2 regions of the Vibrio sp. THAF190c genome follow, and region 1 is predicted to be linked to the other one. Evidence: predicted binding sites of a transcription regulator. Region 1 holds the regulator's gene; the other holds the start of a gene.
What was found. Region 1 encodes PurR, which represses purine synthesis genes. Its sites were predicted from a motif close to TNANGNAAACGTTTNCNTNA; they were not measured.
Positions count from the first base shown of each region.

Region 2: FIV04_RS06230 (phosphoribosylaminoimidazolesuccinocarboxamide synthase) is a predicted target of PurR. The motif match lies at 5,183-5,202, and genes of this name have one in related genera.

Region 1 is NZ_CP045338.1:1,150,237-1,158,036, reverse strand. Features, by position in the region: gene elyC (envelope biogenesis factor ElyC) at 1-830, shown strand, start outside; gene torR (two-component system response regulator TorR) at 961-1,674, opposite strand; gene torD (molecular chaperone TorD) at 1,931-2,578, shown strand; gene purR (HTH-type transcriptional repressor PurR) at 2,900-3,904, shown strand; cyclic di-GMP riboswitch class I at 4,076-4,160, shown strand; gene FIV04_RS05275 (TfoX/Sxy family DNA transformation protein) at 4,289-4,879, shown strand; gene FIV04_RS05270 (TVP38/TMEM64 family protein) at 5,004-5,684, shown strand; gene FIV04_RS05265 (DUF2007 domain-containing protein) at 5,698-6,018, shown strand; gene FIV04_RS05260 (alpha/beta fold hydrolase) at 6,119-6,916, opposite strand; gene glgA (glycogen synthase GlgA) at 7,173-7,800, opposite strand, start outside.
Region 2 is NZ_CP045338.1:1,365,504-1,373,303, forward strand. Features, by position in the region: gene FIV04_RS06215 (NAD-dependent malic enzyme) at 1-687, opposite strand, end outside; gene FIV04_RS06220 (helicase-related protein) at 872-3,262, shown strand; gene FIV04_RS06225 (hypothetical protein) at 3,469-3,846, shown strand; gene FIV04_RS06230 (phosphoribosylaminoimidazolesuccinocarboxamide synthase) at 3,981-5,084, opposite strand; gene FIV04_RS06235 (SulA-like leucine-rich domain-containing protein) at 5,316-5,738, opposite strand; gene FIV04_RS06240 (hypothetical protein) at 6,152-6,340, opposite strand; gene FIV04_RS06245 (tetratricopeptide repeat protein) at 6,506-7,540, opposite strand; gene FIV04_RS06250 (OmpA family protein) at 7,603-7,800, opposite strand, start outside.

The sequences.
Region 1 (7,800 bases):
CAGCAATGTTAATTCTCGCTTTTCTGGGCTTAGCCCTTGTTATGTTCACTACAAAACGTAAAACAGGGTGCCTTATCACGCTGTCTGCATTATGTGGCATTTTCCTTATCGCGTTCCAACCCGTTTCTAGCCAACTTCTTATGCCAATGGAACGCCAATACACCGCATTCTTACCAACTACTGAACCTGTCGATTACGTGATGGTATTGGGTAGCGGCCATGTGGTGGATGACCAAATCCCGCCAACGTCTGAACTTAGCCGAACTGGCCTAATGAGACTAAGTGAAGGTATTCGCATTCAACGAATCTACCCGGGTGCTAAGTTGATTCTATCTGGCTATGGTGGTGGCACTGAAGTCAGTAACGCACGTATGATGGCCAAAGTTGCCCTAGCATTAGGCGTTGCCAAACCTGACATTATCTTGCTTGAGACAGCCAAAGATACATGGGAAGAAGCGCGTCAGGCTGCTGCGTTTGTAAAAAACAAGCGAATGGTTTTGGTGACTTCTGCAAGCCATATGCAGCGCGCTCTTAACGAGTTCCATGACGCTGGTATCAAACCAATTCCTGCGCCAACTAATTTCTTAGCTCAAGAAGGCATTGAACAGCCTTGGAACAAGTACATGCCAAAAGCAGCATACTTGGAACAAACAGAGCGCTACTGGCACGAAACGATGGGCTTAGTTTGGCAATCACTGCGCGACTGGCTAGATAACCAAAGCTCTGAAATGGACGAACCGGTTGTAATCTCCGAGCCATCGATGCTTGAAGAAGAAAACTCTACAACCTCTGGTGCAATACCAACGAGCGGCGCACAGCCAGCACTTTAATGCTGTACAACATGGATAACCATGACTAATGGCCTATGTTCTTTTCAAGCTGATTCCATAAACAAAAAACCGAGATACTGAATATCTCGGCTTTTTCAATTTTGCTTGTTGAGCATTTTAATTCTGAGCGTTAATCGCCAGCAAACATGTAACCTTCACCATGAACCGTCACAAAGATTTGAGGGTTCTTCGGATCAAACTCCATCTTCGCACGCATACGACGAATCAATACGTCAATGGTACGGTCGTTTGGCGCATCAACACGGTGGCTAATCATATTTAAGATTCGCTCACGGCTTAATACTTGGTTCGGGTATGAAGACAGCGCAACCAATAGCTCATATTCTGCTTTGGTCAATTTCACTGGCTCACCGTTTTTGCTCAGTGCGCGGCGTGGAATATCAAATATCCACTCACCAAAGCGAACGATAGATTCGTCATCCGCCTGCTCCGCCGCACCTGCTGGTGACTTGCGAGCTGCAGAAATTCGCCAAAGTAGGTTTTTCACTCGAACCAGTAACTCGCGAAGTTCGAATGGTTTAGTAACATAATCATCTGCGCCCATCTCTAGGCCTACAATTTTGTCGATGCTATCCGTGCGTCCAGTAACTAAAATAATCCCAATGTCTGATTGACTGCGTAATTCGCGAGTTAGCATCAATCCATCTTCGCCTGGTAAGTTGATGTCCAGCATAATGAGGTCAACGTTATTCTCTTCTAGAACGTTTCTCATTTGAGCGCCGCTTTCTGCTTCGCTTACTGTGTAACCCTCATTCTGGAAATATCCAACCAGCTTACTACGGGTTACCACATCATCTTCAACGACTAATACGTGATAGCTCATCTACACCACTTTTCTTATTTAATAGTTTCAGTGACTATTCTATTCATAACTAGTAACAATTCTAGTAGTACGCAAGATAAAAGCCAGAAACCTGAATTTTTTTTGATACAAGACAATCTTAAACCTTGCTATTTAACCTCCATCGCAATTCAATATAGGCATTACTACTAACGAGTGACTTTGCAATTAGCAAATACAACCGTTAGCAAGCCTTCGTACCGCAGATATTACGAAAGACGATATTAGGATTATTGAGATGAAAGAAACGAAAGCGTTCAACGAACAACGAGCTGAAATCTACTGGTGGCTATCGAGCCTGTTCGCAAAAGAGCTGACTCAAGAAGAACTGGATAACTACCACTCGGTTGAGATTCGTTCGTTTTTAACTGGTCTTGGCGACAATGAGACGCTTAAGCCAGCAATCAATAACCTAGTAGATGCGCTTAACCGATTGCAGAATCGTGAAGACGCTCAACTGGAGCTTTCGTCAGATTTTTGCGAGTTGTTCCTTAAGTCAGATAAATACGGTGCTCTACCGTACGCTTCTATTTACTTAGACAAGAGCGGCCTGCTGAACGCCAAGCCAGCTCAAGACATGGAAGCCATCATGGCGTCTTATGGTATCGCCGTAAACCAAGACCTAAAAGAGCCTGCTGACCACCTAGCCATCGAGTTGGATTTCCTTGGCAACATTATCATTCGTTCAAACGACCTCGAGAGTGAGCAAGAATTAGAAGCAGCTTTCACTGCACAGCATGAATTTGTTGAACAACAACTTCTCAGCTGGATTCCACAATTTGCAACGAAATGCCGTGAATTTGATGAGTTTGGTTTTTACGCTTGTGTTGCAGAATTGCTAGCCGCTTTCTGTAAACTTGATGCGCAATATTTGGCTGGTGAATAAATTCACTAATGACTAAAGGCACAATTTAGGTAGAATGTGACAATTCACCCAGATTTCTGGGTGAATTTTATTGCGAGTATTTTCTAGTCAGTCTAAAATTGTGACCGCAAACGATAAAATATGAAACATTCTCGAAATGCTATGCTTTAAATTAGCTAAGAGCATTTCGGTGTTAAGACAAGCCGCTCTCATTAGCGGTTTTTTGTTTTTTAGCACTTTAGTACCGAGAGAGCCCTACACATTCTAAGCTCTTGTTCTGGTAGCTTAAAACGGCTACTTGCTCCGTACTGCTGAGGAAGTAGCTATCAATAGGATAAAGCCATGGCAACTATAAAAGATGTCGCTCGCTTAGCCGGCGTATCAACAACCACCGTTTCTCACGTGATCAACAAGACACGTTTCGTAGCAGAAGCGACTCAAGAAAAAGTAAACAAAGCCGTAGACGAATTAAATTATGCACCAAGTGCCGTTGCTCGTAGTTTGAAATGTAACTCTACGCGCACAATCGGTATGTTAGTAACTCAATCAACTAACCTATTCTTCTCTGAAGTGATCGATGGTGTAGAGAGCTACTGTTACCGTCAAGGCTATACGCTGATTCTATGTAACACAGGTGGTATCTACGAGAAGCAACGTGACTACATCCGAATGCTTGCTGAAAAACGCGTAGATGGCATCTTAGTAATGTGTTCTGACCTAACGGAAGAACTTCGTGAAATGCTTGACCGTCATGCAGACATTCCAAAAGTTGTTATGGATTGGGGCCCTGAAAGTTCACAAGCAGATAAGATCATCGACAACTCTGAAGAAGGTGGCTACCTAGCGACTAAATATCTAGTTGAACGCGGGCATGAACGTATTGCATGTCTAAGTGGTCACTTAGATAAAGCGGCGTGTGTTGAACGTATCGCTGGTTACCGTCGAGCACTGGCAGAGGCAGACATTCAAGCCGATGACAACCTAATCCTTGAAGGTAACTTCGAGTGTGATACGGCTGTTATCGCAGCAGATAAAATCGCTGCAATGGAAAATCGCCCTACCGCGGTATTCTGTTTTAACGATACGATGGCGCTTGGTCTTATGAGCCGCCTACAACAGCAAGGTATTAAGATCCCTGAAGATATTTCAGTGATTGGTTACGACAATATTGAGTTGGCAGAGTACTTCTCACCGCCGTTGACGACTGTTCACCAACCAAAACGTCGTGTCGGTAAGAACGCGTTCGAAATCCTGCTAGAACGTATCAAAGACAAAGACCACGAAAAACGCGTGTTCGAGATGCATCCAGAGATCATTGAGCGTGCGACAGTAAAAACGTTAAAATAACGTAAACTTTAGAAAAATCTAATAAAACGCACCGTTTGGTGCGTTTTTTTTATTTGTCAAAAATAAAAACCCAGTTGCATATCAAGGCAACAATTAACTGAATTAAGATCACATTTTAGAATAACAAGTGTGAACCTCATTCAACAAAAAACTTTATTCTTGATTATACAGTCACGCACAGGGCAAATCACTTGAAAGGGTGAGACGCAAAGCCTCCGGCCTAACCCATTATTGGTATGGTAGCGGGGTTACCGATGGCAAAATGCAGTATTTCCTACCTTTAGTAGTAATTTACGGCTTATTGACAATTTCATTGCGACATTTTGCTAATCTCTCGGACCTGCTTATTTGGTGGCGTAATTCAAATACACCGAGATAAACAATATGGATAAACCGATACTCAAGGACTCAATGAAGTTATTTGAGCCACTTGGAAAGATAAAGTCACGCTCAATGTTTGGCGGTTTCGGCCTTTTTGCCGATGACACCATGTTTGCATTGGTCGTAAACAATCAGTTGCACATTCGAGCTGATAAGAATACTACTTCACAATTTGAACAACAGGGCTTCGAACCTTACGTTTACAAAAAACGTGGATTCCCAGTCGTTACTAAGTATTTTGCCCTCCCAGAAGACCTCTGGCAGACTCAAGAACGTATTATCGAGCTGGCAAAAGCTTCCCTTGACTGTGCTAAAGAAGAGAAACAAATCCAATCATCGGCGAAACCGACGCGATTGAAAGATTTGCCAAACCTTCGACTTGCCACAGAGCGTATGTTGAAAAAAGCAGGGATCGATACCGTTGAAAGCTTGTATGAGTCAGGTTCTGTTAATGCATACAAAGCCATTAAAGAATCTCATTCATCAAGTGTTAGCTTAGAGCTACTTTGGGCGCTTGAAGGTGCAATCAACGGCACTCATTGGTCGGTGATACCTCAGCAGCGACGCGACGAGCTCATCAGCTCTATTAATTAGGTCCAAATCACTTAATTGTAAAAAGCCACATTAATGTGGCTTTTTTTATTTTCTTTTGAAAGTTAATCTTTCCTTCTCCTGTCTAACTATACTAACTATAAGCAAAAGATTAAGGGACGCTCCCATGAGTAAGAAAATGATTTTAGGCATAATTTTAGTTGCCACGATAGTGTTACTAGCCGTTAACTTTGGTCAATACTTAACGCTTGAAAATGCCAAAGCCCAGCAGGCACTTCTTAATGACTACATAGAGAGTAACTTTGTTGTTGCGGCAGCAACCTACTTCATTCTCTATATTATGATTACCTCTTTCTCTATCCCAGGCGCTGCTGTAGTTACGCTACTCGGGGCGGCGCTATTCGGCTTTTGGACTAGTTTATTACTCGTGTCGTTTGCAAGTACCATAGGTGCAACACTAGCGTTTTTGAGTAGCCGTTTTCTACTGCGTGACTGGGTGCAAGGTAAGTTTGGCGATAAGCTGTCTACTATTAATCAAGGCGTAGAAAAAGATGGCGCATTCTACCTGTTCTCTTTGCGTCTGATTCCGGTATTCCCATTTTTCTTAATTAACTTACTAATGGGCTTAACACCTATCTCTGTAGGACGCTACTATTTGACTAGCCAATTAGGAATGCTTCCTGGCACTGCAGTTTACTTAAACGCAGGTACTCAGTTGGCAGAGATCGATTCGCTATCAGGCATCGTATCCCCTTCTGTACTGCTTTCTTTCGCACTGCTTGGCGTATTCCCAATCGCTGCAAAATGGATTATGGGTAAGTTTCGTTCGGCGCCAGTCGCGGAATAGATAAGGAAAATTGATGAAGATATTCAGTGCTGCAAACCCAACAGAGGCTCACATAATATGTGGGCTTCTAGAAAGTGAAAAAATTGCCTGTGAAGTACGTGGGGAAGGATTGTTTGGTTTAAAGGGGGAAATCCCTTTCTCTGAAGAAACAGACCCATATGTGTGGCTCTACGAGCCTTCTGATGCAACAGCAGCACTAAATCTCATCAATGCTTATAAGAAGCAACAAGATTCCATCATCTATGAAGAGTGGCGTTGTAGTCAGTGTCACGAGGTCAACGAAGCCCAGTTTGGCTCTTGTTGGCAGTGTGGCTCACCTTGCCCCGAAACATAAGTTTTGTAAAAATGAGTCCCTAAAAAAAACAGGAAGCGCAATCGCTTCCTGTTTTTTTGTATCTCATTAGATCAAGTGAACGATGCTCGCCACACTCATATTATTTGATTTGCTTCTGAATAAACTCAATAGAGCGCTGGTTAAACTCTTCGGGTTGCTCCACGTTACAAACGTGACCACAGTTGGCAATTTCCACCAGCTCACTCGATTTATGTGCCGCCACCATCTCTTTAACGGGCTTGATGAACATGTAGTCACGCTCTCCCATCAGATACAAAGTTGGAATAGGTAGCTCTCGCTCTTTGAAGTAACGCATCAACGGGTTAACGTCAGCGGTAAGAATAAACCAGCGCTTAAACTCCTTTTGACACAGCTTTTTCGCTTCGCGGATGAAAAGGTGTCTAGACTCTCGCTGACTCTTTTGTGGCATAACAATGTAAGCAAACAGGCTGTAAAGCCACATATAAGGGATAATATGTTTACTTAAGTTACCTAATTTGACCAAGACTTGAGAGCGCGTATTCAAGCGCGTTACAGCACCACCGAGTACCATTGAGCGAACACGCTCTGCGGCCAACTCAGCGACATTTCGAACAATAATGGTTCCTAAGGACATTCCAACAAAGTGCGCTGAACGAATTTTTAGGTGATCGAGCACTTTAAGAATATCGAGCGTTACCGCTTTGAATGTGTAACGGTTACTGATCAGCTCTTTTAATAAATTGTCGGATTTGCCGTGACCTCTCAAGTCAATCAGTAGCAAATTAAAGTGCTGTTTATAAGCTTTGATCTGCTTAAACCAAATGGACGAACTCCCACCAGCACCGTGGACGAAAACGACCCACTCATCACTGGTCGGGTGATTGAATGTTTTATGGAATAATAAACTCTCAGACATACCTTTCGCTTTAATTCTACTTATTTGCTTGAGCACCATTGCTAGATGCTTGGTAATGATAGCACGCTATTAAACCGATTAAGTGATAGTAGTGTCAATCATCTTATCAGCGTTCTGAATAGCTCAACCACAATTACTCCCAAAGCGTTATATGAAACTAACGGTAGCTCAACAGTTAACTTAGACGCTAACAGTGACACTTTAAAAACAAAAAAAGGTGTTCACAATGGAACACCTTACTTTTCAAATACACAAGTTACAACACGGTGTGATACATCTCTAAATAGGATTTAGCAGCATCTTCCCAGCTAAAATTCTGTTGCATTGCATAGAGCTGAACGCGGCGAACTTCTGCAGGTTTTTGTGCATAAAGCAGTAGAGAACGATGCAATACCGAGAGTAAAGCCTGAGAGGTTGGCTCGCTAAAAGCAAAGCCTGTGGCCAGTTCAGGGTTGTCATCGTAATGATTAACGCTGTCTTTTAAACCGCCTACTGAGCGAACGATAGGTAGAGTGCCATAAGCCATACTATAAATCTGATTCAAGCCACAAGGCTCAAATTCAGATGGCATTAAGAAGAAGTCTGAACCGGCTTCAACCAAGTGAGCCAACTCGTTGTTGTAAGCTTCAATAAACGAAAACTTCTCTGAATGCAGCGCGGAAAGCTCTTTAAGCTGGCTTGCTAATACGGGGTCACCTGTACCCACAATCACGATTTGCAGTTCATTCTTGAGGAACTCTTCAATGATCGGTATTAAATAGTGAACACCCTTCTGGTTAGTCAGGCGGCATACCATGCCATACACGGCGCAATCAGACTCAGGTAAACCAACTTCTTGCTGCAGCTTTTGCTTACAAGCGGATTTACCTCGAGCCATACTGTGC
Region 2 (7,800 bases), 220 kb from region 1:
TTGAATGAACTCTTCAACAAATGCGTCGTAGTCTGCACCCGTGATACGAGGATGACGCCAGCCCATGTACATTGGGTCTGCTAGACGTTGAGGGTTGTTGGTACCAACATCAAGAACGATAGGCAGCATGTAAGCTGGGCTGATGCCGCCACACGCTGTGTATAGAGAAAGCTTACCAATTGGAATACCCATACCACCGATACCTTGGTCTCCCAAACCAAGAATACGCTCACCGTCCGTTACCACGATTACTTTTACATTGTGGTTAGTCGCATTGTTCAGTAGGTCATCGATACGATCGCGGTTCGGGTAAGAGATAAACAGACCACGACCACGACGGTAAATGTTAGAGAAGTTTTCACATGCCGCACCTACAGTTGGTGTGTAGATGATTGGCATCATTTCAGAGATATGATTCTGAACTAAACGATAGAAGAGTGTTTCGTTAGTATCTTGGATGTTGCGCAGGTAAATGTGCTTATCCATGTCGCTTTCGAAGTTGCAGTACTGCTTGTAAGCACGGCCAACTTGCTCTTGAATCGTTTCTGTATTTTCAGGCAGAAGGCCTTCTAGGTTAAAAGAAGCACGCTCTTCAGCGGTGAATGCACTGCCTTTGTTTAGAAGAGGAGTACTTAGTAGTGCAGGGCCCGAATATGGGATGTACAGAGGACGTTTGTCGTTGTTCATTGGAAGCCTAATATGGGAGAAAGAAAAACGGAAAAATGATAACGGTTTAGTTATTCAATTGTAAACTGTTTATCCCTTATATAACCAAACAAAATGATGATCTCACTGCTTTGCCACACTTCTCGAATATCGAGTGAAGATTTAGGTATACTTAGCTCACATTTTTTATCTATTGACACCTTTTATGTCTCTACTACCCATCGATTCTTATGAACATGCACTTCATCAACTCCTTCCTTCAAATCACCTTGTTGTAGAAGCTGAAACAGGCTCTGGTAAGTCGACTCGTTTACCGGTTTGGGCAGCAAAACATGGTCGAGTATTAGTGATTGAGCCAAGGCGTATCGCATGTACTTCATTGGCTGAGTTTTTGGCTACTTCATCGGGCAAACCGTTGGGTGATGAGGTGGGCTATGCGATTAAGCTAGACGCCAAATACAACGAATCGACTCAGGTGACCTTTGTCACTCCTGGTGTCGCTCTGCGATGGTTGGTAGAAGGTGGGCTAGAGACGTTTGATATCGTTGTGGTCGATGAGTTTCATGAACGTCGCTGGGACATTGATTTGTTGGTGGCGATCTTGAAAGCGCGTAGCCAACATCGATTAATTGTAACGTCGGCGACAATCGAAGGGGCTAAGCTTGCTCACTATCTCGATGCAGAACGCATCACTTGTGAAGGTCGAAACTATCATGTCTCTATTGAACATCGAGCATTGGACTCTCGTCACCTACCGGATAGCCGTAATATCGAACGTCGCGTTGCTGATGAAGTGAAACATCAGCTAGCGGCGTGCAGTGGCGACATTCTTGTTTTCCTACCGGGTAAGAAAGAGATTCTACAAACGGCTCAAATGCTGAATGGCATCGAAGAGATTGAAGTATGTCCGCTCTACGCATCGGTTTCCGATAGCGAGCGCAATCGCGCATTGTCCGATATTCCGCTGGATTCACCACAGCGAAAGATCAAAGTGATTCTGGCGACCAACGTGGCTGAGACCTCCCTAACCATTCCGAACATTGCGGTGGTGATTGATTCTGGTTTGGAACGCAGAACGGTTCAGCGCAATGGTAGAACAACGCTAACTTTGAAAGCGATATCTCGTGCCAGTGCGAAACAGCGAGCGGGACGTGCAGGGCGTGTTATGGATGGTCAGTGTGTGCGACTGTTTGGCGAACATGCGGCTCTAGAACTTGTTACACCACCAGAGATGCAACGTGAAGAGTTGATTGAGCCGATGTTAGCGGCAGCTTGCTGTCAGATGACGTTTGAAGATTTAGACCTACTAGATGAGTTACCAGGAAAGTCATTGTTGAAAGCGAAGCAAGCTTTGCTTTTGATGGAGGCGATAGATGAAAAGGGGATGGCGACCGAGCATGGCCAACGCATGTATCCATTGCCGATTGATGCTTTGCATGCCGACATTGTGACTCGGATTAAATCTAAAGCGCTTAAAGAGGCGATGATAGATCTCACAGCCGCGCTTTCAGTTCCTGCTCGACTTTATCAGTTGCCAAACAGTCCAGAACATTTGGATGCTCTGTTCAAAGAAGAGAAAGAGGGCTGCGACATTGCCTTACTCATTGGCGTCGTCCGCGGAAAACAGTTCCCTCATATTACGGTTGATAAGCAAGCTCTGTTGGAGGCTCAAGGTTTAGCGGAACAGATGCGCGAACTGTTTGAACTCCCTCAATTGGAAGTCGCTTCTCGATTCAACAGAGTCGATTTACTCAAAGAGATTTTACGCCTGCACCCAGAATTGGCTTTTGTTCGTCGAACAAAGCGGCGTGAGGCGTTCGCCAATGGGCAACTCGAAGTGATGTTAGGCAGGGAAAATCGAGTTCCAGACAGCAGCGAAGCTCTGCTCGTACTTGATACCTATAGCTTGCCCGGTAGAGGAGTAAAGCAGACATTGACCTTAGCAACAACGGTAGCGCCGATCCCGCTTCAGTTGCTGGTAGAGCAAGAGCTGGGGGAGTGGGAGCAAGGTGAAACGGTCGTTGAAGGGCCATCAGACAGCTCGGGGCAGGTGTTCACGGCTATGTCTTTGGTTTACGCAGGTCGTGTGATCGACACCAAGCTTATCGAGGCGCAAGGTCAACTCTCACTTAAGCCCGTCATAGACATGGTGGTAAGCGAGCAGTACCTACAAGGGTTCGCGAAACAGAGAACTCAAGAGATCAAACATTGGCAGTTGTATGTGCGAATGGGACTGAGTGAAAGTCATGAATACTCGCAACAAATCGAAGAGCTTAACTTTGTTAATTGGTTTGCTGCCCAGTTAGAAGAGTTGGGTGTTAGCCAAGTAGATGAGTTAGAGATGTTCGACGCGGAAGACATTCCGTTTGATGGCATTCCATACTGGGAATATGAAGAATTTGCAGAAAAATACCCATTCCATTTATTATTGGCCGATCTCCAACTTGATGTTGAATACCTTCCTCAAAGAAAGCTTGTGTATGTCCATTACTCGAGCGGTGGGCGTAAAACACCACCCAAGCGTTGGGAACTGCCAGTTTGGTCTGGTTGGCGTATTCAGTACAAGAAAGCGAGTCGTGTTTTGGATGTGAAATAATTGGAATTACTTCAATTTGTAAAATATTAATCAAATAGGCGCATATATGAGTTTTCAGTTCGTCTTTTGTTACAAAATTGATTTTTATATGCCTTTTTAACCAATCAAAAGGTCATAAAAGACCATTCTTCTATATCCTATTGCTATATAGAAAAAGTTGGTGGATATTAAGAGTATATTGTGTTGCCAATGTGTCGGGGGACATCATGGATAAACAAAAAGAGACCTGTGTAGAATTTGATTACACAAACTTTCTTGGCGCGTCATGCGATAAAAAATGGACTTTTCTAGAAGCACTCACCACATTTGCCCCTGTGTTCGGTACAGTTTGGAAAGATAGCATTAAAGATCTATCGACTCCGGAAGATCGTTTATGGGAAAAGGCACTCAAATCGCTCTCTACGCGAAAGAGTGACGAATCGAATATCGTGGTACTACTTAAGTTGGCAAAGTTGGAAGGTATCAATGAACTGAAAGTTGTGATGCCATATTCGTTGGAAGATGAACAGATCGAGTACATCGAATCACGAAGCCACCTAGTGATCACCGGAAGTTCGGCTGAGGAGTTCACGATAAAGCTATAGACGGTGAGGCGTTATTTCGGCGCCAAGCCTGATAACAATAAAGGGCCGCTTATCTACTTCATTAACTCAGTTACTTGAGTAATAAAGTGATAAGCGGCCCTTTAAGTAACAGACCTTATTGATAGAAAGGAGTGTTAGTCGATTAGGTTGTACTCAGCGCGTAGGATGTCGACGATCTCTTGTTTCGGATTCTCGCTCAGTTCAATCTTGCTACCTGTGATCTTTTCAGCAATATCAAGGTAGGTGCGAGACAGAGACATTAGCGCATCAAGCGGCAGTTCGTTATCGCGAGCCAATGCTTCACGCTCAGGCATACGCTCTTTGTTAAGTAGAATATCGGCATCTGGGAAGTGGTTTAACAAGAACTGGCGGAAGCCTTCTTTCGAGTTCTCGACGATGTTGCCTTTGTTGTACTCTTGAGTATCCCAAATACGTGATGAATCTGGCGTGCCAACTTCATCCATGTAGATAAGCTTTTCATTGCCTTGAGCATCATTGACGTAACCAAACTCAAACTTGGTATCAACGAAGGTTTGATCAACCTTGCTCAATGCTTCGCTAATCACGCCAAAGCCTTCTTTCAGTAGCTTCTCGTAATGAGCAATATCGCTCTCTTTAGTGAAGTTAAATGCAGCGAAGTTCTGCTCGATGTTCTGACGAGTGATGTTGACATCATCTGCTTCTGGTACGCCAGGGATGCCCTTAAGAATACCCTTGGTCGATGGTGTGATCAGTAGCTCTGGAAGCTTTTTATCTTTCTCTAAGCCTTCTGGCATTTCGATACCACAGAATTCACGTTCACCATTTGCGTAGGCACGCCACATTGAACCAGTAATGTATTGGCGACAAATCGCTTCGATCATAACTGGGCGTGCTTTTTGTACGATCCAAACGAATGGGTGAGGGATATCTAGGATGTGGCTATCAGCCAGTCCGTTATCTTTAAACAGTTTAAACCAGTGATTAGAGATAGCGTTGAGTGCAGCACCTTTACCTGGAACACCTTTTAAGCCGCCTTCGCCATGCCAAATACAGTCAAATGCAGAGATACGGTCACTAATAACCATGATTGCTAACGGTGCATCAGGTGCAACATCGTAGCCTTTCTCTTTAATTAGTCTTTGACTATCTTCTTCGGTTAACCAGTAAACTGAGCGAACTTTGCCACTGTGGACAGGTTTATCAGTACGGATGGGTAGATCATCATTTACGGCTAGAACTTGATCAGCGAGGCTCATTTAGACATTCCTATCTTTTATCAAACGTCGTACAGAGAAGTGCATAACACACTCGATTAGGTGGGCATTATACCCAATCTAAATTCAGCTTCCAGAGAAAAAGCAAACGTTTGCTTGTTTCTTTGCAATTCTCTTTTTCTTTCTGCTTTCAAGGTTCGTTATAACAAATAAAAACCCCGCTCAATGCTGTCGTTGGCTACGACAGAAAAGAGCGGGGTCGGCAGTGTTTGATTAGTGAACGTGATGAGTTGTGCTGTGCTCGACAAAGAAGACTTCGCATTGGTATTGGATCGCAAGCTCACGTAAATACTGTTGGCCAAATGAATCAATTTGGTTGCTCGCGATAATCGCACTCGCGTTTCGAGAGCGAATCGCTTTTTCAACAGTCTCCATTTCGCTCATTTGACGGGAAGGTTTCATGTGAATGATGCGCTCACAGCAAATGTTGAACTGAGAGAGTTCTTTCGCTGAAGGGCGAGGGGTCTGCGCTGTAAACAGTAACCACTGTTCTTGATTGGACAGCAAAGCCATACGTGCTAACAAGTTTGCTTGGTGGCGAGATTGATTAGAGCTCTGCGGCAGATGTGATGCTGCAGAAAATGCGCATTGAACTAGCGGGCTAGAGTGTTGTGCTTTTACGTGAGCTTGAATCATTTTGCTGTCCTTATATACATGCTGTATGTGTATACAGTAGTTTTTGTGGTGCATAAGATCAAGCAATTTTTTGAGGGAATATTGAACAAAACCTCGAAATCCGACTCGAGATTTAGATTAAGTTATTGTTTTAAATTATGTTTTTAAATTCGACTGAAATATCAAAATTTCTCATGATTAAGAAGGTTTGAGATCCACAGCACCTTTTCTATACAGGTTTATACAGTGGTTTGATAAAAGTACTGTATAGGCACTGAGGTGACTTGTTTAGATAGAAGTTCTCTTTAGAAGCGAAAGAGGGCTTAAGGCGAAAGGGAAGTAATGGTGTAGCGAAAAAAGATGGTGGATGCGGTAAGTTAGCAGGATCAAAAAAGCGCCTCGATTGGCGCTTTTTTACTTCCGTGTTGAGGTAACTATCTTCTCGTTGCCTCGGAGAGTTTTGCTCTCATTTCCATTTCGCCGATATTGAACTGGCGAACGTCCATGGTTGCAATGTCATTGCATTCTTCACATGAACAATGAGACTTACCGTCAAGGTAGTCATGTTTTTTTACTAGGCTTGGCTTTTTACACCAATCACATACGCCTTCAATTGTGAACATATCCTCTCCTCACCTGTATCGTCAGGTGTATTTTCGGCGTGGATTATGACACAAGTAGTACTAATAAGTTAATTGTTTGTTACCTATTTTTGAGAGGGAGATCGTTTGCGACACCAATAATAATGGGTTTCCGTGCACTAAGTCGCTCCCGTAAGATTTTATTTGTTACGTTTTGGTAACATTTTGTAAGATTGTTTTCAGGGCAGCGTTCAACCTTTTCATCTCTTCATCGCTACCTTGGCCATCAGGGTGATAAATTTTAGAGAGTTGCTTGTAGCGAATTTTGATTTTCTTTTGTTCAGGAATGGCCGAAATCTTGTATCCAAACACAGCACAGGCTAGCTGAAGGTTGTGATTGCTCTTACTGTTTTGTCGTTTCTTCAGCTCTTTATAGAGCGTGGCGATTTGGTGCTTTTGTTGTTTCAGTTGGATATCTTTGAGCTTGATTTGTTCTCGGTTGATATCTTCAGTTTTTGTTTGATTATTTTTACGCAGCTTGGCGACTAGGAAGCCCGTAATACCGAGTAGCAGAGTAATAACAATCGCTAAGCCAATTATTAAATTGTGGGAGGTTTTGTTTTGTTGGCTAGCCTGAAACGCAGGTTGGGTAGTCTGCGATGTCGTCATGGAAGACGAATTGGTTAATTGGGTTGTGGCCTGCTCACTATATTGCTCATCCAGTGCTTTAAATGATGAAACTTGTTGTGAGCGACGCTGATTAAATTGTGCTTGCAGGACGCGTTCATACGCTTGTTGAGCTCGAGGGAGCTGAGAGCTTGCTAGACGGTACCACAGCTCAGCTTGGTCAAGTGCATCAAACGACTCGGTTTCTTGCTCATAGAGCTCGCCTAAGTTGAATGCCGCTTGATGATTGCCTTCTATAGCAAGTTGTGTATACCAAAGGGCAGCAGCGTTAATATCCTTCTGAGTACCTTGTCCGTTGACCAGCATATCAGCAGTTTGCAGTTGAGCTTGCTGGTGGCCTTGTTCTGCAGCTTGAGAAAACCAATAGAAAGCTTCTTCTTCGTTTTTGATGCTTGGCTCATTCAAGTAGGCCTGTGCTAAACGAAACTCGTCTTCTGAGTTGCCTTGGTTAGCCTTCCCTTGAAGCTGAGTCAGTTCTTGCTGTGTTATCTCTGCAAATGATTGGGCGCTAAGAAGACAAAAAAGTAGGGGGATTAAAGTGAGCTTGTTCAACATAGATCCATCTTTCTCGGTAGTTCCTATAAAAAAGCCCAGCGATTGGCTGGGCTTAATCGAGATTATTTCAGCGGTAGAATTTGAATCTCTACGCGACGGTTACATGCTCGACCTTGAGATGTACCATTGTCACAGATTGGGTAGCGTTCACCGTTACCACGAGCAATAGCGCGACCTGCTGCAACATCTTGAGAGATCAAGAATGCACGTACAGATTCAGCACGACGCTCAGATAGGATTTGGTTTGTAGACTCGCTACC